Regions from separate parts of the Gemmobacter denitrificans genome, predicted to be linked through region 1. Evidence: riboswitches for the same ligand, from Rfam matches in the RefSeq annotation. Region 1 holds a riboswitch; the other holds the start of a gene.
The links. A riboswitch is a leader RNA that binds a small molecule or an ion and turns the genes downstream of it on or off. The one in region 1 is predicted to bind cobalamin.
Positions count from the first base shown of each region.

Region 2: linked by a shared signal. The riboswitch ahead of V6590_RS05450 (DUF1636 family protein) and the one ahead of V6590_RS07530 (aromatic ring-hydroxylating oxygenase subunit alpha) in region 1 are both predicted to bind cobalamin.

Region 1 covers NZ_JBALHR010000003.1:364,168-375,374, forward strand. Annotated here, with positions in the region: gene V6590_RS07510 (transporter substrate-binding domain-containing protein) at 1-22, shown strand, start outside; gene V6590_RS07515 (FAD:protein FMN transferase) at 43-906, opposite strand; gene V6590_RS07520 (4Fe-4S binding protein) at 906-3,053, opposite strand; gene V6590_RS07525 (FAD-binding oxidoreductase) at 3,180-4,253, opposite strand; gene V6590_RS07530 (aromatic ring-hydroxylating oxygenase subunit alpha) at 4,259-5,500, opposite strand; cobalamin riboswitch at 5,620-5,811, opposite strand; gene V6590_RS07535 (GntR family transcriptional regulator) at 5,911-6,594, opposite strand; gene V6590_RS07540 (amino acid synthesis family protein) at 6,691-7,293, shown strand; gene V6590_RS07545 (alpha/beta fold hydrolase) at 7,265-8,059, shown strand; gene V6590_RS07550 (flavin reductase family protein) at 8,056-8,973, shown strand; gene V6590_RS07555 (Fur family transcriptional regulator) at 8,974-9,393, opposite strand; gene V6590_RS07560 (NUDIX hydrolase) at 9,524-9,976, opposite strand; gene V6590_RS07565 (methyl-accepting chemotaxis protein) at 10,327-11,207, opposite strand, start outside.
Region 2 covers NZ_JBALHR010000002.1:462,016-473,222, forward strand. Annotated here, with positions in the region: gene cobG (precorrin-3B synthase) at 1-295, opposite strand, end outside; gene cobN (cobaltochelatase subunit CobN) at 292-3,519, opposite strand; gene cobW (cobalamin biosynthesis protein CobW) at 3,523-4,557, opposite strand; gene V6590_RS05450 (DUF1636 family protein) at 4,554-4,952, opposite strand; cobalamin riboswitch at 5,033-5,227, opposite strand; gene cobO (cob(I)yrinic acid a,c-diamide adenosyltransferase) at 5,391-6,029, shown strand; gene V6590_RS05460 (cobyric acid synthase) at 6,260-7,705, shown strand; gene V6590_RS05465 (CobW family GTP-binding protein) at 7,758-8,780, shown strand; tRNA gene V6590_RS05470 (tRNA-Ala) at 8,837-8,912, shown strand; partial or broken gene V6590_RS05475 (IS3 family transposase) at 9,182-9,319, shown strand; partial or broken gene V6590_RS05480 (IS5/IS1182 family transposase) at 9,336-9,473, opposite strand; gene V6590_RS05485 (hypothetical protein) at 9,602-10,090, opposite strand; gene V6590_RS05490 (hypothetical protein) at 10,836-11,084, shown strand; gene V6590_RS05495 (DNA-packaging protein) at 11,077-11,207, shown strand, end outside.

The DNA.
Region 1 (11,207 bases):
CTTCCTGCCGCCGCAGCGATAGGCGCGGAGGGCGGTCGGCGGTCACACCACCCGCAGGTCGCCCTGAACGTCGATCAGGGTCACCGGCCCAAGCTGCGGCAGGTGCTGGCGCAACCGGGTGATTTCGGGCAGGTCCAGAAATACCAAGGCGGTGGAAAGCCCATCGGCCAGGGCGGCGCTGTCGGCTTCGACGGCAACGGTTGACCAGCGCGGGGTGTGCCCCTTGGGGTGCAGGATATGCGGCGCGCGCCCCACCAGCGTTGCCCGTGGGGATGACGCCGCCAAAGCCCGGCCCGCAGCAAGCTGGCGTTGGCCCAGCAGGCCCGCCGCCGGATCGCTGATGCCAAGTTGGAACGGCCCGCCGAGTGCCGCATACTCGCCCATCTGCACCAGCGCATGTTCAAAGCCTTGCGTGGCCAGCCAGTTGCGCACCAGATCGGCGGCAAAACCCTGCGCCATGCCGTTCAACGTCAACGCCTGCCCTTGGCCCAGCGTTACCTCAGGCCCTAGACGGACATGCTGCCAGCCGATCAGATTTCGGGCGGATGCGGCGTTTTCGCCTGCGGCCAAAGCCTGCCAGAGCGGCTGCACCGTCGGATCAAAGGCCCCTTTGGTCAGGTGGTGCAGCCGGTCGCACAGCGCCAGCGCCTCGGCCATCCAGGTTGAGGGACGGGCACAGCCGGTGCTGTTCAGCGCCGTCAGTTCCGAAGGCTGGTACAGGCTGAACACCGCTTCGATCTGTGCAAGAAGCGCGGGCAATTTCCGCACTGCCATCTCTGCGCCTTTGCCCGACAGGCTGAGCGTGACATCGGCCCCGAAGGCCCGGCCCCGCCATTCGCTGGCTGCTGCCGGGCGGGGCAGAAACATTGATGCGGCCATGATCTGCAGGAAGCGGCGGCGGTGCATCAGGCGGCCTCTTTCCGTAGGCCCTTGCCGCGGGCGGCAAGGATCAGCGGCACGCATTGCGCCGGGTCATCATGGAGCGTGACGCAATCAAGGCATTGGAAACATTCTGAATATTCTATCTTTCCGCTGGGCTTGATGGCCCCGTAGGCGCAGCGTACCTTGCACAACTGGCAGGGGCTGCCGCATTCCTGCCGCCGGGCGATCCAGTCGCGCCCGCGTAGCAAGCCGCCAATCGCCATCAGCGCACCCAAGGGGCAGACATAGCGACAAAACCCCTTGAAAGTGACCATGCCAAGCACAAGCCATGCCGCAGCATAGGCCACAAATATCCATTCGCGCTGAAAGTGGGTGGTGATCGCGGTCTTGAAGGGTTCGATTTCCGCCACGGTGTCGATCTGATCCGGGGCGAGGAAGACCACGGCAACCAGCCCGGCCAGCAGAACATACTTGAGGTATTTCAGTATCCTGTCTGCACGGCCCGACAGCTCCCACCGGGGCAGGCGCAGACGGCGGCCCAGATGATGGGCAAATTCCTGCAGCGCGCCGAACGGGCAGAGCCAACCACAGAACAGCCCACGCCCCCACAGAAAGAACCCCAGACCTGCCGCTACCCAGACCAGCAGCGAGAAGGGGTCGTAAAGAAGATAGGCGAAACTGCCGCCTTCCAGCGCGGTGCGCAGCGTGGCCAGAGGCGTGACGATGGACAGCTGACCCTGCCCCCAGAATCCGACAAAGCCGGTCATGGCCGCCAAGAGACCGAGACGCACCGGTGTATAGAGATGCCCGGTTCTGGTCGTGACAAGGCGCAACGGAGTGGACAGTTTCAGCCCGGCCAGACGGTTCATGCCCGGACCAAGCAGAAGGAACAGCGCGACAAGGACCAGGGACAAAACGATCAGGTCGCCGGCGCGATTACGCAGCGCCTCAACCCATGGCGGCAGGGGGGCCGCCGGTGCCTCGGGCCGCAGGAAGAACCGTTCGGGCGTGACATGGGTCAGCAGAAAGGCATGGCTGCCGGTTTCGGGCTGGAACATGCCATGCTGGCGTTCCGCAATCACCCGCAAGTTCCAGTCGCGTGCCGGATCAAAGCCCAGACGGCGGTCGGCGCGCAGGATCATGGCCGTGCCTTCGGGCACGCCCGGCAGGGTTTCGAACAAGAGATCAGCATCGCGTAACGCGACCGGAAGCCCGTCCTGTTCCGCCCCCAGCAGATCGGGCGCGGTATTGCGCACGAAGGCCGCGCTGACCAGACCATGCCGCCCGGCATCGATGACCAGAAGCGGTTCATCCTGCGGTGATACAGCCAGGAACCGATCAAGGTCACGCAAGCTTTCGCCCGTCAGCACAGCGCGGGCAATCGCAGGCGGGCCAATATCCACCAACCAGAGATCCAGATAGATGCCGTCGGGATCGGCTGCCGCCTCTGGGTCGTCATCGGCCCAGACGGTGCCTGCAAAGGCCGCATCAACCTGCGCATTGGTCAGCCGCAGATTGCGGGCGATGCCCTGATCGACCAGAGCCTGCCAATCCAGCGGCTCATCATGGGCCGGATCGGGCCGGGCGGGCGGGGCCGAATGCAACCCCTTCATCTTTTCGCGCGCGACTGTGAGCGTTGCGGCCAGGATGCTTTCATGTGCGATGCGGACCGAAGCGGTCGCCTTGGTCACCCCATCCAGGTAGGTGATCTCTGATCCGCCGGTTTCGCCGTAGGGCACCCCCACCACCATGGGCGTGTTGATCGACAGGCCCTGATACTGTTCCATGAACTTGTGAAACGGCGCCTCGCCCAGACCAGACACAAAGATCGGCTCGTTATGCGACATCAGCCGCACATCGATGAAGCGGCCTTCCAGATCCAGCATGACCAGCATGTTGATCGGTGCCCCTGAAAACCCAGGCAGGGGGGCCAGCGGTTCGGTTTCAAAGACGTAACCGGCCTCGGCCCCGCCAGAATTCAAAAGCTGCCAGACGCCCTGATCGTTCACCGGTTGGCCCAGGGCATAGGGCGGCACGATCATCGGCGCGATTTCGTCCTGCGTCAGCGGCGCGGCCCCTGCCGGGGCGGTCAGGGTGACAAGCGCGGCCAAGGCCGTGGCAAATCCCGTGGTCAGGGCAGGGCATAGCAATCGGGCAAGGCGCTGGATCATGGCCAAAGCCTAGTGCCGCCGTCGCCCGGCATCCATCCGACCAAAGTCGCAGGGTAGCCCTAAGCCATCCATGTTGGTGAATGCCGGGGCCCGACCTTGCGGTTTGCGGGCCCCGGATTGTGGGCATCACACCTCGACGCTGACAGCGCCCATGGGATGCGAACAGCAGGCAAGGATATAGCCCGCTGCCACGTCTTCGTCGGAAATGCCGCCGTTATGCACCATATGCACCTCGCCTGAGGTTTTCTTCACCTTGCAGGTGCCGCAAAGACCAAAGGTGCAGCCCGAGGGGATGTTCAGGCCGGACCGTTTCGCCACTGACAGCACGGTGTCGGTTTCGGCGCAGGGGCTGGTGACGCCCGAGGCGGCAAAGGTGATCGAGGCCCCGGCCTCGGATGGCACCACATCGGCCAGGACCGGCTTTTCCGCTTCGGTCGCCACGGCAAGGCCAAAGCTTTCCTGATGGTAATGTGCCATGTCGAAGCCAAGCGCGTTCAGCATGTCGCGCACCGCCTGCATGAAGGGTTCCGGCCCGCAGCAGAACACTTCGCGGTCCAGATAATCCGGCGCCATCAGGCCCAGCATGATCTGGTTCAGCCGCCCCTTGTAGCCGGGCCAGACGCGGAAGGGATCGGCCTCTTCCACGGTAAAGCGCAGCTGCAATCCGGGCACGCGATTGGCGAATTGCTCCAGCCTTTCGCGGAAGATGATCTCGGACGGGCGGCGCGCGGCATGAACAAACACGATGTCGGGCATTTCGCCTGAATCCCAGGCCCATGTGGTCATCGACATCATCGGAGTGATGCCGGAACCGGCCGAGATGAACAGGTATTTCCGTGCCGGATGGCGGTGAAAGCTGAAGATGCCATTCGGGCCATAGGCCTTGATCTTCATCCCCGGCTTCAGATGATCCAGCATCCAGCGTGTGCCGATGCTGCCCGACTGCGCCTTGACCGTTACCGTGATCGACAAGGGCCGCGAAGGGCTGGAACTGATCGTATAGGTGCGCTGCACATTGCCGCCGGGCACCGGCAGATCAAGCGTGACAAACTGCCCCGGCTGATAGTCGAACCATGCGCCCGAAGGCGCGCGGAAGGTGAAGCTGGCGGTATCATCATTTTCCGGCACGACCATGGCACATTCCAGCATCTCGCGGTCCTGCCACGGCTCCAGAGACCAGTTGGCGCGAAACTTGCCCATCTGTCTTACTCCGCCGCCAAGGCGGGCTTGGGGGCCAGCCGTTCGGACATGGTGTCGCAATACCAATCGACGAACTGGATCACCCCTTCTTCCTGGATGGTCGAATAGGGGCCGGGTTCATAGGCGGGGGACAGGATGCCCTTCTGGTTTTCCTCGACCACCTGCCGGTCTTCGTCATTGGTGTTCATCCAGACGGTGGTCAGATCGGCCAGATCGTAATCCACGCCGTCCTGCGCGTCTTCGGGCACCAGCCAGAAGGTTGTCACTTCGGTTTCCGTGGCGCTGATCGGCAGCACGCGGAAGACGATGGCATGATCGGCAAGGAAGTGGTTCCAGGTGTTTGGATAGTGGAAGAACAGCAAACTGCCCGCATCGTTGAAGGGCATCTGGCCCATGCGTTTGCCCTTCACCGCTGCCTTGCCAGACAGGGTATAGCTTTCGGCATTGTTCAGCAGCGGGATGCGCGCCAGCCGCCATTGCATCCTGGGATGGTTGACAAAGCGCGAGGGCAGGCCCGCCGCTTCGCAGCGCGCCCAATGGGCCAGAATTTCCGGGCTGGCGGCATCGGGGCCTTCCATGGCCGTCATGCGCGGATTGTCGGAATAGGTGCGGCACAGCGACGGATGCGAGCCACCGCAGTGATAACATTCGCGGTTGTTTTCGATCACCAGTTTCCAGTTGCCCTTTTCCACGATGGTGGATCGCAGCGCCACCCTGGCGGATTTCAGGCCCGCTGGGGCCAGATAGGCCATGGCCGTCTTGGCCAGATCGGCAATGGCCGGGGGCACATCGGCAAGGCAGATGAACACCATCCCGGCCAGATCGACGCAATGAACCTTTTTAAGCCCGTGCTGTGCCGGATCAAAGCTGTCCTGCATGTCGCGGGCGTAAAGCAGCTTGCCGTCCAGATCATAGGTCCATTGATGATAGGGGCAGACCAGCTTGGGTGACGACCCGCTGTCCTTTGCGCAAAGCCGTTGGCCACGATGGCGGCAGACGTTGTGGAAGGCGCGGATCATGCCGTCGTTGCCCCGTGTGATGACGACCGGATAGGCCCCCACCTGAAGCGTGACGAAATTGCCGGGCTTGGGCAGGGCGCAGGCCGGAATTGCAAACAACCATTCACGATACCAGATATGGTCCAGATCGGCCTGCAACACATCGTCATGGCAATACAGCTCACGCGACAGGGAATAGTCTTTCCGGCGCGCACTGATCTGCGCCAGGATTTCTGATTGGCTCGGCATGTCCGACCTCGCTTGGCCCGCGCCTCCCCGCACGGGTCCGGTTTCATGGGTGCGACAAAACCGGGCCCCCGAGGTGGAGGCCATATCCGGCCCCACCCGCAACCCCGCATTTCATCGCGGTTTGACAGGCGTTCCTGGCTGGTTTCCGGGCTGAGGGAGCGGCCTTGCGACCATGCCCGGCGCCTTCCCGGGGACCGGTTCCCCAGTGGCCTTCGCCGTGCTCTCCCGTCACCGTTGCGGGGGCAGCGCCGGTCTTGCACCGGCTTCCCAATTCTCCGCCAGATGGCGGCACCATGAACACCGTCATGCTGCCCCATTTGCGACATGCCGCAATGTCCAAATGCGACACTCTGTTCACCATGGCCGGACTGGCCATCAAGGGGCCGCCGGGCAAGTTGGCGACGGGGGAGTCAGGGCTTGGCGGCCAGTTGGGTCTTGGCGATGGTCGCAGCTTCGGTCAGGTGGTCGCGGACTGCGTGAGCGGCGGCATCAGGATCATTGGCGCAGATCGCGCTGCATATCCGCGCCATATGCGCGGGGCCAGAAATCCGCCGGTCGGTGCTGGCCAGCGTCAGGGCGCGCAACCGCGAGATGCGGCTGTTCAGGCGCTGCACGATGTCCCAGGCAACATGATGTCCGGCTGTTTCGAAAATCACCTGGTAGAATGCTGTTGTCGCGTCATAAACCGTGCCCGGCACCGCTTCGGCAAAGGCAGCTTCCAGCCGTGACAGCGCCGCCTGCAGTCTGGCCTTGACCGGGGCATCCGCCAGGCGGGCGCAGGCAGCAGCGGCATCGGATTCCAGCAAACGGCGAATGTCATAGACCTGCCGTGCCTGATCCCAATCCAGCCGGGCCACGATCGGGCCGCTGCGGCCCTGCAATTCCACCAGCCCCTCGGCCTCCAGATAGCGGATCGCCTCGCGCACGACAGAGCGCGACACACCCAGCTGATCGCAGAGCGTGCGTTCCACCAGCCTGTCGCCGCCGGAAAACCGCCCGGTGATGATTGCTTGCCGCAGCCTGTCCACCGCCAGCCCGCGCAAGGTGGTGGGGGTATGGGCAATGCGCAGGTCGATATCGTCTGTCGGTTTCATCCAGACAGGATAGGTGGCGCCGGTCGGCAAATCAAGTCAATATTGACATATCATAAGATGGTATACCACCATACGGAAAGCACACAGGAGGCGCAGATGGCGGCACAGATTCGCAAGACCTATCTCACTGTCGAAACGACGTTGATCGAAGGCGGGCGCGCGGCGCCGAAACCACTGAAGCTGATCTCTGCTGCCGTGGTGTTGCAGAACCCTTGGGCCGGGCGGGGCTTTGTCGAAGACCTGAAGCCCGAAATTCATGCGGTCGCGCCCGAGATTGGCGCCCTGCTGACTGCGATGATCCTGGAAGCCGCAGGCGGACCCGACTCTGTCGAAGCCTATGGGAAAGCCGCGGTGGTGGGTCTGAATGGCGAGTTGGAACATGCCAATGCGCTGATCCACACCCTGCGCTTTGGCAATCATTACCGGCAGGCCTTGGGGGCAAAGACCTATCTCGCCTTCACCAATGTGCGCGGCCCCGCCAATACGCCGGTCATGATCCCCCTGATGGACAAACATGATGAGGGGCGCCGGTCGCATTATCAGACCGTGCATTTCTCGATCCCCGATGCACCCGGGGCAGATGAGATTGTGGTGGCACTGGGGGCCGCGACAGCAGGGCGCCCGCATCACCGCATTGGCGACCGCTATCAGGATCTGAAGGATCTGGGCCATGATGTCACGAATCCTGCCGCTGTCTGATGGCGCGTCCGCGCGGGTGCTGGAGGCCGGGGCAGGCCCGCCCCTGCTGCTGATCCATGGGGTTGGCCTGCGGGCCGAAGCCTGGGGGCCGCAGATGGCGGCGCTGTCGGCCCGACATCGCGTGATCGCGGTGGATATGCCGGGCCATGGTGGCAGCAGTCTGTTGCCGGGTGATCCACGGCTGCCGGATTATGTAGCTTGGGCTGCGCAGGTGATCGCCGCCCTGGATCTTGGCCCGGTTGCGGTGGCCGGGCATTCGATGGGGGCGCTGATCGCGGCAGGTTTGGCGGTGGAATGGCCCGATCTTGTTCGCCGTGTCGCCCTGCTGAATGGAGTTTTTCGGCGCAGCGAGGCGGCCCGTGCCGCCGTGATCGCCCGTGCTGCCGAGATTGCAGCAGGGGCGGGCGGGATCGAAGCCACGCTGGCACGCTGGTTCGATGCAGGACAGGCGGCCTTGCGCGATCAGGTGGCTGCATGGCTTCGTGACGTCTCGCCGGTGGGTTATGCCGCCGCTTATCGTGCTTTTGCGGAAGGCGATGCGGTCTATGCCGACAGGTTTGGCACGCTGCGCTGTCCATTGCTGGTGCTGACGGGGGATGGCGATGCAAATTCCACGCCGGAAATGACCCGCGCCATGGCGGACATGGCACCCGATGGACGTGCTGTGGTGATCCCCGGGCATCGCCATATGGTCAACCTCACTGCCCCCGAGGCGGTGACCACACATTTGCAGCGCTGGCTGGCATCCGAGGAGACCCCGGCATGACCCAAATCCTTGATCCGCGCGCATTGCGCGATGCCTTTGGCTGCTTCATGACGGGGGTTACCGTCGTCACCACGCTGGATGTTCAGGGTAAGCCGCTGGGCTTTACTGCAAATTCCTTTTCTTCTGTCTCGCTCGACCCGCCGCTTTTGCTGGTGTCGATTGCCAACCGTTCGGCCAATCTGGCGCAGTTCTGCGCGGCCCCTGCATTTGCGGTGAACATTCTGGCCGAAGCACAAAAAGAGATTTCGGCAACTTTCGCCCGCGCGGCAGAGGATCGGTTTGCCGACGTCTATTGGCGGCAAGGGCCAACGGGATCGCCCCTGATTGCAGGGGTCTGCGCATGGTTCGATTGCCAGATGGAACAGGTGATCCCGGCAGGGGATCACACCATCCTGCTGGGCCGGATCGCCGCATTCGAATCCAGCGCCCATCCCGGCCTAGGGTACTATCGGGGGGCCTATGTAACCCCGGCCGCCATTGCGAGCCAGATGCCAGCCGGGCCGGATGTCGTGGTCTCGGCCATTGTTCAGGTGGGGGATGCTGTGTTGCTGGTTGATGACGGGCGAGGCGGGCTTTCGGTGCCGATGGCGCGGGTGGGTCGCGATGGGGTGCAGGCGAAGCTGATCCGGCTGTTTGCCGAACTGGGGGTCGAGGCCGAGCCCGGTTCGGTTTATGCGGTGTATGAGGATGCGCGCCTTGGCACCCAGCATATCGCCCTGCGCTGCCCGGCACGGGCTGGTCGCCCGGCCAAGGGGGCTTTTGTCGATCTTTCGCCGCAGGATATGGCCGATGTCACTGACCCTGCGTTGCGATCCATGTTGCAGCGTCTGGCCGAGGAATCGCGGATGGGCAATTACGGCACCTATTTCGGCACCCATGAACAGGGTCGCGTGCATCCCCCGTCCGGGGCCTGATCAGCGGCGGGGCCGGACGTAGATATCCAGCCGATGGCTGACGATATCAAAGCCGAAGTCGCGGGCGATCTTCTGCTGCAGCCGTTCGATCTCGTCCGAGCGGAATTCGATCACCGCGCCGGTTTCGATGTTGATGAAATGATCATGGTGTGTTTGCGGGGCTGCTTCATAGCGTGCGCGGCCATCGGCGAAGCTGAGCCGTTCGATCAGACCATGTTCGGCCAGCGTGTTCATCGTGCGATAGACGGTGGCCAGATTGATGCGCGGCTCGATCGCGACAACGCGGCGATGCAGTTCCTCGACATCGGGGTGGTCATCTGCGGCAGCCAGGACCTGCAGGATCACCCGACGCGGACCAGTCAGGCGCAGACCCAGATCGCGGCAGCGTTGCATCAGGCCGGTTTCACTATTCTTCGTCATGGCAGGGCTCCGCACGGGCCGGGCAAAGTTCGACCGGATCAGGGCGGGCTGGTCCGGGCAGGGGCCTTTCCTAGCATGGGTCTGCGGCGGCGTCACCCCCAGGGGACAAGTGCCAGAACCGCATGGAAAATCACCTTGGACGCAGCCGGGCTTTCAAGCCGGTCGGAAACAGCGGCAGTCCGCCTGGTACATCAAGCGCATCAAGATCAAACCAATCGGCGAAAAAGATGCTTCCGTCTGATTCAGCAAGGCGCAGCCGCCCGTCAGGGATTGGGGTATCGGCTGGGACGTCGATGTCGAAGATCACCAGAATCTCGTGTCCCGGCATGCCCTCATGGAAGAAAAGGTTTTCCATGAAGAACGGTGGTCCGACAGGCCGGACAGTGATGCCGAGCTCCTCTTGGAATTCGCGGATCAGGGCTGTTTCGGCTGTTTCGCCGAACTCCACAGAACCACCAAGCGGGCGCACACCTTTCACATGACCTGAATCATCCGTCACCTCTGCTGCCAGAAGGCGGTTGCCCCGCCAATGCAGGCCAAGAGCCTTGATACGAATTCTGGAAGCGGGGCGCCATAGGGTCATGTCGCAGAGCTAAACGACGTCATTGGCAATTTCAACACAAGCCGCCCGCCCATTCATCGTGATATGGCAGTCTTTCTGGAAGGCCATGATGTGCCACGATGGGCCTCTGTAAGGGGTCGCAAAGAAGGCTTCCAACAAGCCTGTTGTGAACAGGCGGGCTTCAATCATGAAATCAGCTTCACCTGCCTGCGCGAGACACCAATCCTTCGGTCGGATGCCAGTACCTGAGCAGGCGTTTGGGCGGATGCCGCAGACCAAGGGATTGGCTTCTGGTTCACGTTACGTTGCCGATCCGTCAGAGGCTGCAAGAAATTTGGGGTGGTTCACCATCTCTTCGGGTGGCCAGCCGTCTAGAACTCTTCGTACTGCCTCGCGGTCGCTGTGTCCTTGGCCTGCATCCGTGCGCGCGGTGGGTTCGCACGTTTGCTAGAGAAGGCAGGAAGCGGCATCTGGGTTACAGAGGCGCGTTCTGACATCTGGAAGGCGCCGATTTCACCCGCAAGAACACCTGCCTGCTGGCGCAATGCCACCGAGGCGGCGGTCGCCTCTTCCGCCATGGCGGCGTTCTGTTGCGTGACCTGATCCAGTTGGCGCACACCCACATTGATTTCGTTCAGACTGACCGATTGGTCCCTTGCGGCCACGGCGATTGCCGCAATCTGTTCGGACACTTCAGCGGCTTTCTTGACGATCACGTCAAGGCTGTCGCCGGTTTTGCCAACCAGTTCAGATCCGGTTTTGACCTGAGCCGAGCTTTCCTGAATAAGCCCTCTTACCTCGCGTGCGGATTCCGCTGCACGCTGCGCAAGGTTGCGAACTTCGGAGGCAACCACTGCAAAGCCATGGCCTGCATCCCCGGCGCGGGCTGCTTCGACACCGGCATTCAGCGCCAGAAGGTTGGTCTGGAAGGCGATATCATCGATAACACCGATAATACGCGAAATCTGATCGGACGAACGCTCGATTCCCCGCATGGCGGCAACGGCATTGTTCACCACGGTGGCACTGGCCAATGCGATCTCGCGATTCTGGCCGCTGACAGCTTCCACCGCGCGCGCCCGTTCCGCCGTGTCGCGCAGGCTTTCATTCATCTGGTTCAGTGCAGCTGCCGATTGTTCAAGCGTTGCAGCCTGGGTTTCTGCCCTGCCCGAAAGCTCGCCAGCGGCCATGTTGATTTCATCAGCCCCTGCCCTGACCTGCTGCACGACTTCGGAAATTCTCGTCATGGTCT
Region 2 (11,207 bases), on a different contig from region 1:
CAATCAGCGGCGCATGGCTGGCCTCTGTCACGCCGCGCAGCTGTACATTCGCGCGGGCCGACAGATCGATCAGGCCGTTGCCATGGGCCTGTGCCAATTCGGCAATCCCGGCTGCCTGTGCAGGGGTCAGCCGCCCAAGCCTGGGTCGCACCCGCACGACCCAACCATCGCCCGAAGCCATGGGACGCAACGCGCCCGGGCACCAGCCCTGAATGACCGGTGCTGCTTTATCCTGCTCCAGATATCCTTGGGGGGGGCGGGGGGCAGACAGCCCCCCGGCGCGTGTGCCGCTCATGCGCCCACCTCCATCATGGCTGCAATCGAATTGCGGCGGGTGACCCAGAGCCCGGCCTCGTGCAGCGCGTGGAAGCGGGCACGCAGGGCGGCCAGCGCCTGCGGGTTCTCGGCCTCTAGAAAAGCCACCAGATCATCGCGGCCCAAGGTCGCCTCGTGATAGAGATCGATCAGATGGGCAGGCACGGCGCGGGTCAGATGGGCGAAGGCGGCCAGATGATCCAGCGTCGCGGCAATTTCGGCCCCGCCGCGAAAGCCGTGGCGCATCAGCGCGGTGGCCCAGTCGGGGTTGGCGGCGCGGGCGCGGATCACCCGGGCGATTTCCTCGCCCAGAAGACGCGCGCGCGGTGCGGCGGGGTTGGTGCTGTCCAGATGGTACAGGGTGGCAGAGCCACCCAGATGGGCGACCGCTGCCGCAAAACCGCCCTCATGCGCGGCATAATCCGAAGCCAGCAGCACATCGCTTTCGGCCAGATCCTGCACATGGGCAAAGCCGTCGGCCGCGCGGACCCGCGCTTCCAGCGCCGCGCGGGCGGGGCGGGCCGTGCCCTGCGCATCAATCGCCCATTCCGATCCCCGCAGCCAGGCCTCGCCCGCAGCGGCGCGGCCTTCGGGGCTGTAATCTTCCAGCGCCTCGGTCATGCCCAGCCCGTATTGGCCGGGCCCGGGGCCAAAGACGCGGGGGCTGCGCGCCAGATAGGGGTTGTCTTCCGGCGCCTCGTCGCGGTTGGCCAATGCCTGCGTGGCGGCCTCGAACAATTGCGCAAGGCCGGGAAAGACATCGCGGAACAGGCCTGACACCCGCAGCGTGACATCGATGCGCGGGCGGCGCAGCAGGGCAAGCGGCGTGATGTCAAACCCGCTGACCCTTTCGCTGCCCGCATCCCAGCGGGGGGCAAGCCCGGCCAGATGCAGCGCCATGCCGAATTCCTCGCCTGCGGTGCGCATGGTGGCGCTGCCCCAGAGGTCGATCACCAGTGACCTGGGGTAATCCCCCTGTTCCTGCAGATGGCGGCGCAGCAATTCTTCGGCGAGCTTCACCCCTTGGGCAAAGGCCGCACGGCTGGGCACGGCACGGGGATCGACGGCGTAAAGATTGCGCCCGGTGGGCAGCACATCGCTGCGCCCCCGATAGGGCGACCCCGAGGGGCCGGGGGGCACATGGCGGGCATTGAGCGCGGCCAGCAGCCCTTCCATCTCGCCGGTGCCCTGACCAAAGACATGCAGGCCCGCGCCATATTGGCTTTCCTTGATGTCGCAGACGAAACGGTCGATCCGGGTGATCGCCTCGGCGGGCGAGGCATCGGGGCCAAGACCCAGATCCTCTTCGACCCCCGCCGCCTGTGCTTCCAGCCGGACAGCGGCAATCAGCCGGTCGCGCCGGGCCGGGTCAAGCCCGTCGGCGGTTGAATATTCGTCCAGCAGCCGTTCCAGACGCAGCAGGCCATCGGGCAAGGCCGAGGCGACCATGGGCGGCGGCAAATGGCCCAGAGTCAGGGCCGAAATGCGCCGTTTGGCCTGCGCGGCTTCGCCTGGATCATTGACGATGAAAGGATAGATCACCGGCAGCGCACCGATCAGCGCCTCGGGCCAGCACTGGCCGGACAGGGCAACCGCCTTGCCTGGCAGCCATTCCAGCGTGCCATGCGCGCCAATATGGACCAGCGCCTGCAGGCCCTGCGCCCGAAGCCAGAGATAGAAGGCTACATAGGCATGGCGCGGCACCCGGGCCAGATCGTGATAATCGCCGTCCCGGCTGGCCACTTCGCCCCGTTCGGGCTGCAGCGCGACCAGCGCCGATCCCCGCCACAGCGCGCGAAAGGTCATTGCCCCATCCCGGCAATCCGGGTCATCCTCTGGCGCGCCCCAAGCCGCGTGCAGCCGGGCTTGCAAATCTTCGGGCAGGCGGGCCAGTGCTGATGCGTAGGCGTCAAGCGGCCAGCCCAGCCGTGCCGTTTCCAGCGCCCGGCCAAGGCCATCGCCGGGTTCGGTCGCGTGGCCTTCGGCAGCCAGTCGGGTCAGGATTGCCTCGGAGGAGGCCAGGGCATCCAGTCCGACGGCATGGGCCAGATTGTAATCCTTGCCCGGATAGGTGGACAGCACCAGCGCCAGACGCCGATCCGCCGGGGCTGTCTGGCCCAGATGATAGCGCGCCATGACCCGGTCGATCACCGCAGCAATGCGGGCAGGATCGGCACGATGGGCAAAGCGCGAAAACTGCAGGTCGGGATCGCGGGCACTGGGCTGCTTGAAGCTGACGACACCGGCAAACAGGCGGCCATCCACCTCGGGCAGAACCACATGCATCGCCAGATCGGCGGGCGACAGGCCGCGTTCAGCCCCCTGCCATTCCTTGCGCCGCGCGGTGGACAGGGCCACCTGCCAGACCGGGCAGTCGGCGGCATCCAGCGGCGAAGGCCCGGCATCGGTCCGGGCCGAAAAGGCGGTGGCATTGACGATGGCCATGGGGGCGGCAAGGCGCAGGGCTTCGGCCACCCAGGCCGCGGCAGGCCCTTTCAGCGACGGCGCGAACAAGCCATAGGCCCGCAGGCCGCGCGCCCGGGCCTGATGGATCAGCGCATCGATGGGTTCCAGATCGGCGGCGGTCAGATAGCTGCGGTAGAAGGTCACCACCAACAAGGGGCCTTCGCCCTCTGGCCCCGGCACCACACCCTGCGCGGGATCGTACCAGCCGCAATCGGGCACCGTCTTGTCGCCCATCACCGGCGGGGCATACAGCCCGGCAGCCAGCGCGAGTTGCGCCAGTGCCGCCTGCGCCGCCACCGCCCCCCCGGCATCGCACAGCGCCGCCAGCCGCCGCAATGTGCCCACCGGCAGGGTGGAAAGTTCATCCAGCCGCGCATCCGGGCGACCGTCAGCCGGCAGAATGGCCAAGGCGATGCCCTTGCGGCGGCACAGATCCTGCAGCTGCATCACGCCATAGGACCAATAGCTTTCGCCACCGATCAGCCGGATCAGGATGCCCTTGGCGCCGGGCAGGGTGTTTTCGACATAGGTATCGACCGACACCGGATGTTTCAGCGCCACCAGATTGCACAGCCGCAGCGAAGGCAGACGCCCCGCCGCCCGATGCCACCCCGCCGCGAAAGCGCCAAGATCGCTGTCGGAAAACGACAGAACCACCAGATCCGCAGGTGTCTGGCCCGGATCATAGGGGGTCTCGCTTTCCTCAAGCCCGTGGCTTTCGCGGAAGGTGACGTGCAAGGATCAGCCCTCCAGCACGGCGCGGATCGCCGTTTCGTTCACATGATCATGTTCGGCAATGACCACCAGCCGGGTGGCGCGCGGCGTATCGCCCCAGGGCCGGTCATATTGCGCGCGGACGCGTTCGCCCACGGCCTGCACCAGCATCCGCATCGGCTTGCCCACGACCGCGACATAGCCCTTCACGCGCAGGATATCCTGTTCGCGGGCCAGACGGCGGATGGCCTCTTGCAGCCGGTCGGGATCGGCCACTTCGGGCAGATCGATCACGACGGTATCGAAGTCGTCATGTTCGTGATCGTCATGGCCGTCATGATGGCTGGGGCGGGCGGCCAGATCATCTTCGGCTGCGGCGTTCAGACCCAGAATGACGCGCGGGTCGATCACCCCTTCGGTCATCGGCAGGATCGGCAGCTTGCGCGGGGCCTCGGCCTCGATCACCGCGCGGGCGGCGGCCAGACCGGCCTCCCCGGCCAGATCGGCCTTGGACAGCAGCACCACATCGGCGCAGGCGATCTGATCCTCGAACACTTCGGACAGCGGGGTTTCGTGATCCAGGCTGTCATCGGCGGCGCGCTGCGCATCCACCGCTGCCACATCGGGGGCAAAGCGACCTGCCGCCACGGCCTCGGCATCGGCCAGGGCCACGACACCATCAACCGTGATCTTCGACCGGATCGCCGGCCAGTCAAAGGCCTTGAGCAAGGGCTTGGGCAGGGCCAGACCCGAGGTTTCGATCAGGATGTGATCGGGGCGCAGCGGCAGGGCCATCAGGGCCTCGATCGTGGGGATGAAATCATCGGCCACGGTGCAGCAGATGCAGCCATTGGCCAGTTCGACGATGTTTTCCACCGGGCAGTTTTCATCGGCGCAGGATTTCAGGATATCGCCATCCACCCCCACGGTGCCGAATTCGTTCACCAGCACGGCCAGACGCTTGCCCTGCGGGTTCTGCATCAGATGGCGGATCAGCGTCGTCTTGCCCGCGCCCAGAAAGCCGGTGATTACGGTGACGGGGATCTTGGTCAGGTCAGTCATTCGGCGGCGTCCTTCAGGGCGGGAATGGGGTCAAGGGCGGGCAGGGGCGGGATGCGCGCAAGGCTCTGCTTGCGGAAGATTTCGGGCCGCTCGCGCCAGGGCACAAGCCCGTCGGCCGTGGCGGCATAGGCCGCCGCCCCTTGCAGAATGGCCGCAGCATGGGTTTCGGGGTCCATTCGGCCATAGACATAGGTCCATTTGTCCGGGGCGGACAAAGCGACGGCACAGCCATTGCTGCAGGCTGAGAGACATTCGACCGGCAGGATTGCCACCCCCTCGGGGAGCGGTTCGGCCAGGAGCGCGGCAAGCAGCTGCGCGCCCGGGCGCGGGCCATCAGGGGGCGCGGCCCCCTCGCGGCGGCAGGTGGTGCAGACATGCAGCAGGGCCTGTGCCATGCGTCTTCTCCCATCGGGCAGGGGCATGGCACGGCAGGGGCAAAGGCCCCGGTCGCGCAGCGGAAACACCCCGTCCGCCCGTCACTTCATTGCTGCTGGCAGGTCTCCCGGCTTGCGGAGCGGGTTTCCCCCCGGTCCCGGCCTTCCCGGCTGTACGCCAGTGGCATGGGGCCTCTCCGGTCACGGTCGCGGGGGCGGCTGCGCTTGCCCCGGATGGGGGGACGCATTCCTTCTTCGCCTGCCACAGGGCAGGAACCAGCATGACCGCCTTGTGACAGATTGGCCTTGCGAGTCAAGAACAGGCGCGGCGTCTGCAGGGGCAAGGGCGACATCCGCCGCCGCAATCGGCGCGACGCCGCCCCCGCTGCGGCAAAGGTCGGAGCCGGGCTTTCCGGCCCTGCGGCAATCGGTTAGACCTGCAGGTCAGAGGAGATGCCCATGACCGACGACGCCGCAGCCCAAAGCACCCCGCAGGATGATCTTGCCCGCCATGCCGCCAAGATGGCCAAGAAAAAGGCCGCCCGCGACAAGATCATGGCCACCAAGGAAGGCGAAAAGGGTCTTGTCATCGTTCATACCGGTGCGGGCAAGGGCAAGTCGTCCTCGGGCTTTGGCATGATCCTGCGATGCATTGCCCATGGCATGCCCTGCGCGGTCGTGCAATTCATCAAGGGGGCCTGGGATACCGGCGAACGTCGGCTGATCGAAGGAAACTTCGGTGACCTTTGCCAATTCCATGCCATGGGCGAAGGCTTCACCTGGGAAACTCAGGACAAGGCGCGTGACATTGCGGCGGCCCGGAAGGGTTGGGAAAAGGCCAAGGAACTGATCCGCGACCCGGACATCCGTTTCGTGCTGCTGGACGAGATCAACATCGCCCTGCGCTACGATTATCTGGCGGTGGACGAGGTGGTTGCCTTTCTGCGTGACGAGAAACCGCCGATGACCCATGTCTGCCTGACGGGCCGCAACGCGAAGGAAGAACTGATCGAGATTGCTGATCTGGTGACCGAGATGGCATTGGTGAAGCATCCGTTTCGGTCGGGGATCAAGGGACAGAAGGGCGTCGAGTTCTGACGCATCGCAAGGATGGGGGCTCTGCCCCCGGCGTGCTGGCGCACGACTCTACCGGGATATTTGGACCAAGATGAAGGGCACGTGGTGTTGACCGAATCCAGGCTGGGTCAGGTTGCGGTACAGGGAGGGATCCTGTTGACCGCCCAAGGTAAAGGCGCCGCGTTTCCCCCGGGAAACCGGCCCGCAGGGCGGAGGGGGCAGCGCCCCCTGATCCCGCAAGGATTTCTGCCATGCCTGCGCTGATGATCCAGGGGGCCGGGTCCAATGTCGGCAAATCCTTGCTGGTGGCCGGGCTGTGCCGGGCCGCGCGTCGGCGGGGGCTGACTGTCGCGCCGTTCAAGCCGCAGAACATGTCGAACAATGCCGCCGTTACCGCAGATGGTGGCGAGATCGGGCGCGCGCAGGCGCTGCAGGCCTTGGCATCTGGGCTTGATCCGATCACCGATATGAACCCGGTCCTGCTGAAACCCGAAAGCGAGGTCGGCGCGCAGGTGGTGGTGCAGGGGCGGCGCATTGCCACGGTGAAGGCGCGCGATTATGCGGCGCTGAAGCCGCAGCTTATGGGCGCAGTGCTGGAAAGCTTTGCGCGCCTGCGTGCGGCGCATGATCTGGTGATCGTGGAAGGGGCAGGCAGCCCGGCCGAGGTCAATCTGCGGGCGGGCGACATTGCCAATATGGGATTTGCCCGGGCGGCGGATGTGCCGGTTGTATTGGCCGGCGATATCGATCGCGGCGGGGTCATTGCGCAGATGATTGGCACCCAGGCGGTGCTTGACCCGGATGATGCTGCGATGATTTCCGGTTTTCTGATCAACAAGTTCCGCGGCGATGTTCGCCTGTTTGATGACGGCTATCGGCTGATTGCGGAACGCACGGTATGGCGCGGGTTCGGGGTGCTGCCCTTCTTTGCAGATGCTGCAAAGCTTCCGGCCGAGGATGCGCTGGATCTGCCGCGCGGGGGCGGGTCGGGCGCGTTCAAGGTGGCGGCGCTGGTCCTGTCACGCATCGCGAATTTTGATGATCTGGACCCTTTGGCACAAGAGCCGGGCGTCGCACTGACCATGGTGGCTGCGGGGCAAGCCATTCCGGGCGATACCGATCTGGTGGTCATTCCGGGCAGCAAGTCTACCCGAGGCGATCTGGCCTATCTGCGGGCACAGGGCTGGGATATCGACCTTGCCGCCCATGTGCGGCGCGGCGGGCATGTTCTGGGGATTTGTGGGGGCTATCAGATGCTGGGCCGCGTCGTGCGTGACCCCGAGGGGATCGAAGGCCCGGCGGGCGAGACGGCGGGGCTGGGCCTGCTGGAAATCGACACGACCATGACCCCTGACAAGCGTCTGACCCGCACCCGCGCGGTGCATGCGGCCAGCGGCCTGCCGGTCGAAGGCTATGAGATCCATATCGGGCGCAGCGATGGCCCGGGCCGGGCGCGGCCCTTTGCCTTTGTCGATGGAGCACCGGAGGGCGCCGTGTCGGGGGATGGGCGGATCACCGGAAGTTACCTGCACGGTCTGTTTCGCGCCGATGATTTTCGGGCGGCCTTTCTGCGGGGGCTTGGCGCGGTGTCATCGGGCCTTTCGCATTCGGCCACGGTTGAGGCGACGTTGGACGCCCTTGCCGATCACATGGAGGCGCATCTGGACGTGCCGGGCCTGCTCGCGCTGGCACGGTGATCTTGCGTCCTGCCACAGGCCCGCATAAGCCGGACCGCAAAGGAGACCTGCCATGACCCTGCGCATCCCTGTCACCATTCTGACCGGCTTTCTGGGCGCGGGGAAGACCACCTTGCTGAACCGGTTGATGACCGAACCCGGCTTCGGCGATACGGCGGTGATCGTGAATGAATTCGGTGCGGTCGATGTGGATGGCGGATTGATCGAAGGCATTGGGGATCGCGCTTTCGCCAGTTCCACCGGCTGTATCTGCTGCACTGTTTCGGGCGATGTCCGGCTGACGCTGCTGCGGCTGAAGGATGAGGCCGACAGCGGCAAGGGCCCCAAATTCAGCCGCGTGGTGATCGAAACCACCGGTCTTGCCGACCCGGCTCCGGTGCTGCAGACCTTCATGACCAATGACATCATGCTGGAGAATTTCGTGCTGAACGGTGTGGTGACGGTGGTCGATGCCGCCACCGCGCTGGAGGTGCTGGACCGGCAGGAAGAGGCGCGGCGGCAGGTGGCAGTGGCCGATCTGCTGGTGGTCAGCAAGACCGATCTGGCCGACCCGGCCCCGGTGATCGCGCGGTTGCAAGGCCTGGCCCCAAATGCCGAGGTTCTGGCCGCCCCCGACATGGCAGCCGAGCGGCTGTTTTCGATTGCGGCCTATGATCTGGCCGGCAAGCCGCCGGTGGTGGCGGAATGGCTGCGCTTTGCCGCCCGCGCCGACCATAGCGGCCATCACCACAGCCCCAACCACCATGGCGGGGGTATCACGGCCTTTTGCTTCATGGCAGATCAGCCGGTCGAAGCGGCGGTGATGGATATGGCCCTGTCGGCGCTGCAGGCGACCTACGGGCCGGATCTGCTGCGGGTGAAGGGTTTGGTGGAACTGGCCGAATGGCCGGGTCGCCCGACAGTCTTTCATGTGGTGCAGCATATCCTAAGCCCGCCGCGCCAATTGCCGGATTGGCCGGAGGGCGTGCAGGGGTCACGGCTGGTCATCATTCTGGCCGGCCCGGGGCGCAACCAGTTGGTGCCGATGATGGCCTCTTTCCTGCATGAATTCCGTCCCGTGGGGCAGGGCTGGTAGGGCCGCGTGGCGGCTTGACAATCCTGTGGCGATTCTCCAGAAATCGCGCAGGTCGCGGGGCAGTAGCTCAGTTGGGAGAGCGCGTCGTTCGCAATGACGAGGTCAGGGGTTCGATCCCCCTCTGCTCCACCATTGACCTTTGAATGCATTGGATATTTTTCTGATGTTTTTGACTTACCCGCCAAAATACCCGCAAATAATAAGCGCCTGCTTGCAGTGAGATGCGACTCGCGAGCGCTGTAAGTTCAGTTTTGCTTCGGCTGTCATGGGGTACAGTTTGGAACTCTTGCGCGCCCCATCTGCCGCTGGCGGGCATTGGGCGTCATGCTGGGCCATGCGTTGGCAAGGGCTCAATTCGGGTAGGTTGAAAGCGATGCAGCGCTCCCAAATGATCTGCGTGTCGACGTTACAACACCCGCGACGAAGCCCGTGCCGATGCCTTCGACTACATCGAACGCTTCTACAACCCGCGCAGACGGCACTCGAAACTGGGCTACCTCAGGCCCATGGAGTTCGAGGCCCGCGCTTTACTAGCTTAACCCGCTGTCCACGAAACCGGCAGCAGCTCAAAATGCCTTTCAGAACAAGACGATGGTCCGCAGGCTTGCGACCGATCGAATGACGGACTGCCCGGATGAAGCCCTCAAAGAATGCCCATTCGTCGTCCGACATCAGGTTTCGTGCCAAGGTCACCTCCCACGTAGAGATGATCTTGAATCACAGCCGACCGCGGAGGGGAATCCGTTTTGTCAACACTGCCTAAAGCCGACCAAATAAAACCCAAGTCTAAAAGACAGCAGAAATCAAGATGCAAAGTTATGTTAATTATGGATCGGCAACTCTTGGTCCGGTAAACTACCTCCAACAAAGTTTCGCTTCGCGGTGAAACTCGATCCGGTTGGGATGTTACTCAAAACAACCTTTTCAAGCTCAAGGTAGAAATCACTCACACTCTCTTCGAATGGTTTATCCGGAGATACTGGAAGAAAAACTCCCCTCACTTCGCGAATGAATACCTTCAAGTCGCCAACGGGAGGCGCGAAGATGTCAATACTCGCCAATCTGTTCTTGCCTTCGAAATTGCACTTTGTATGAAATCTCTCTTTCGAATAAACTCCGCAGGATGCACCGATTTCTTCTACCGATCCGATTATACCCTTGGAAACCCGCATGCGAATTTCGATTGAATTTTCGGCGTTGATCAGGAAATAGCTGTATGCCGTCTCCGGTGCGCAGGCCGCAAGGATCGCTGAAGAAGCGATACAGATACAGAAATGGCTGATATTCTTTTTCAAAATGGAAATGCTCATCAAAGCCTCCTCCCAGCCAGCAATGTTGGATACTGTACTGAGTGTTGTTGCACAAGTCCACAGTTTGCCGATTTACTCGCCGAATCCAGCATCAATGTGGCAGGCCATATTCCAGTCGAACATTTTATCGCCTTGCAGGAGGTGTAGGTTTATTTTAATTTATGCGAACAGTTTTGACCTTCATATTCCCGGAAAAATCAGTCAGTTGTGAACCAGTCCATAGATGACTGCTCGATCTTTTCTGTCGTTTCGCGATCTTCCTTATGGATACATTTGGATGGGATGCGGCGGGTTCGGGTGCTGTTTTTGCTGCATGGGTGATCGTGCAAGATCACTTGCCTGAATGCCCGTTGGACGAGCTACCCTGTCTCTTTGGAAGCTGACCGCGCATCAGAATGTGCGTGGAAGGCGCATGGAAATGACTGGATCGCAAGCGCAGCGAGAGGTGACTACCTTCTTGCGCGGAATCTGGTGTTGCGTCGCGGGTGGTAGTTGCGCGCGGTGCGTTAACATATTGAAAATACAAAATTATTTGACATTGCGGGCGCTGTCGTGTAGAGATTTGCCATGCTGGAAGAAATGGGCGAGCGACGGATCGGGGGGACCCGGGCGCTCGCTTTTTTCATTTCACTCGTGCGGGGGCATGAGAGCAGGCGGCAGCAGTATGGGAATGGAATTTCTTGGGGGAGACGCCGGGCCTGAAGCTTTGCTGAAGGCAACGGAAAGCATGTATCGGGAAGTAGCGATGGAACTGGCCGCGGCCACCGAAAAGGTGCGGCGGGGCGAGTTCGGAGAGGCCAAGACCGCCATGCAGGCGGTCAGGGATCTGCGCGCTGCATTCCAGTTGGTGATGGAAGAAAGGAACCGCGTTGACAAACTCCGCAAGCAGGTTGCCGGGGTCGCAAGTGGCGCCGGAGAACTGGATTTCGCGGCAGCCCGGTCTGAAATCGGGCGCCGCCTGGCTCGCCTCCGTGACGCAGGCCCAGGTGGATGAGTTTCTGGGAGGGCTGAGCAATGCGGCCTTGATCGCCTTGCCGTGGATGTTCGAATTCTGGGCGCTGCCCCACCAACTGCCACCCGAAGGGGCCTGGAAGACCTGGGTCATCATGGGGGGGCG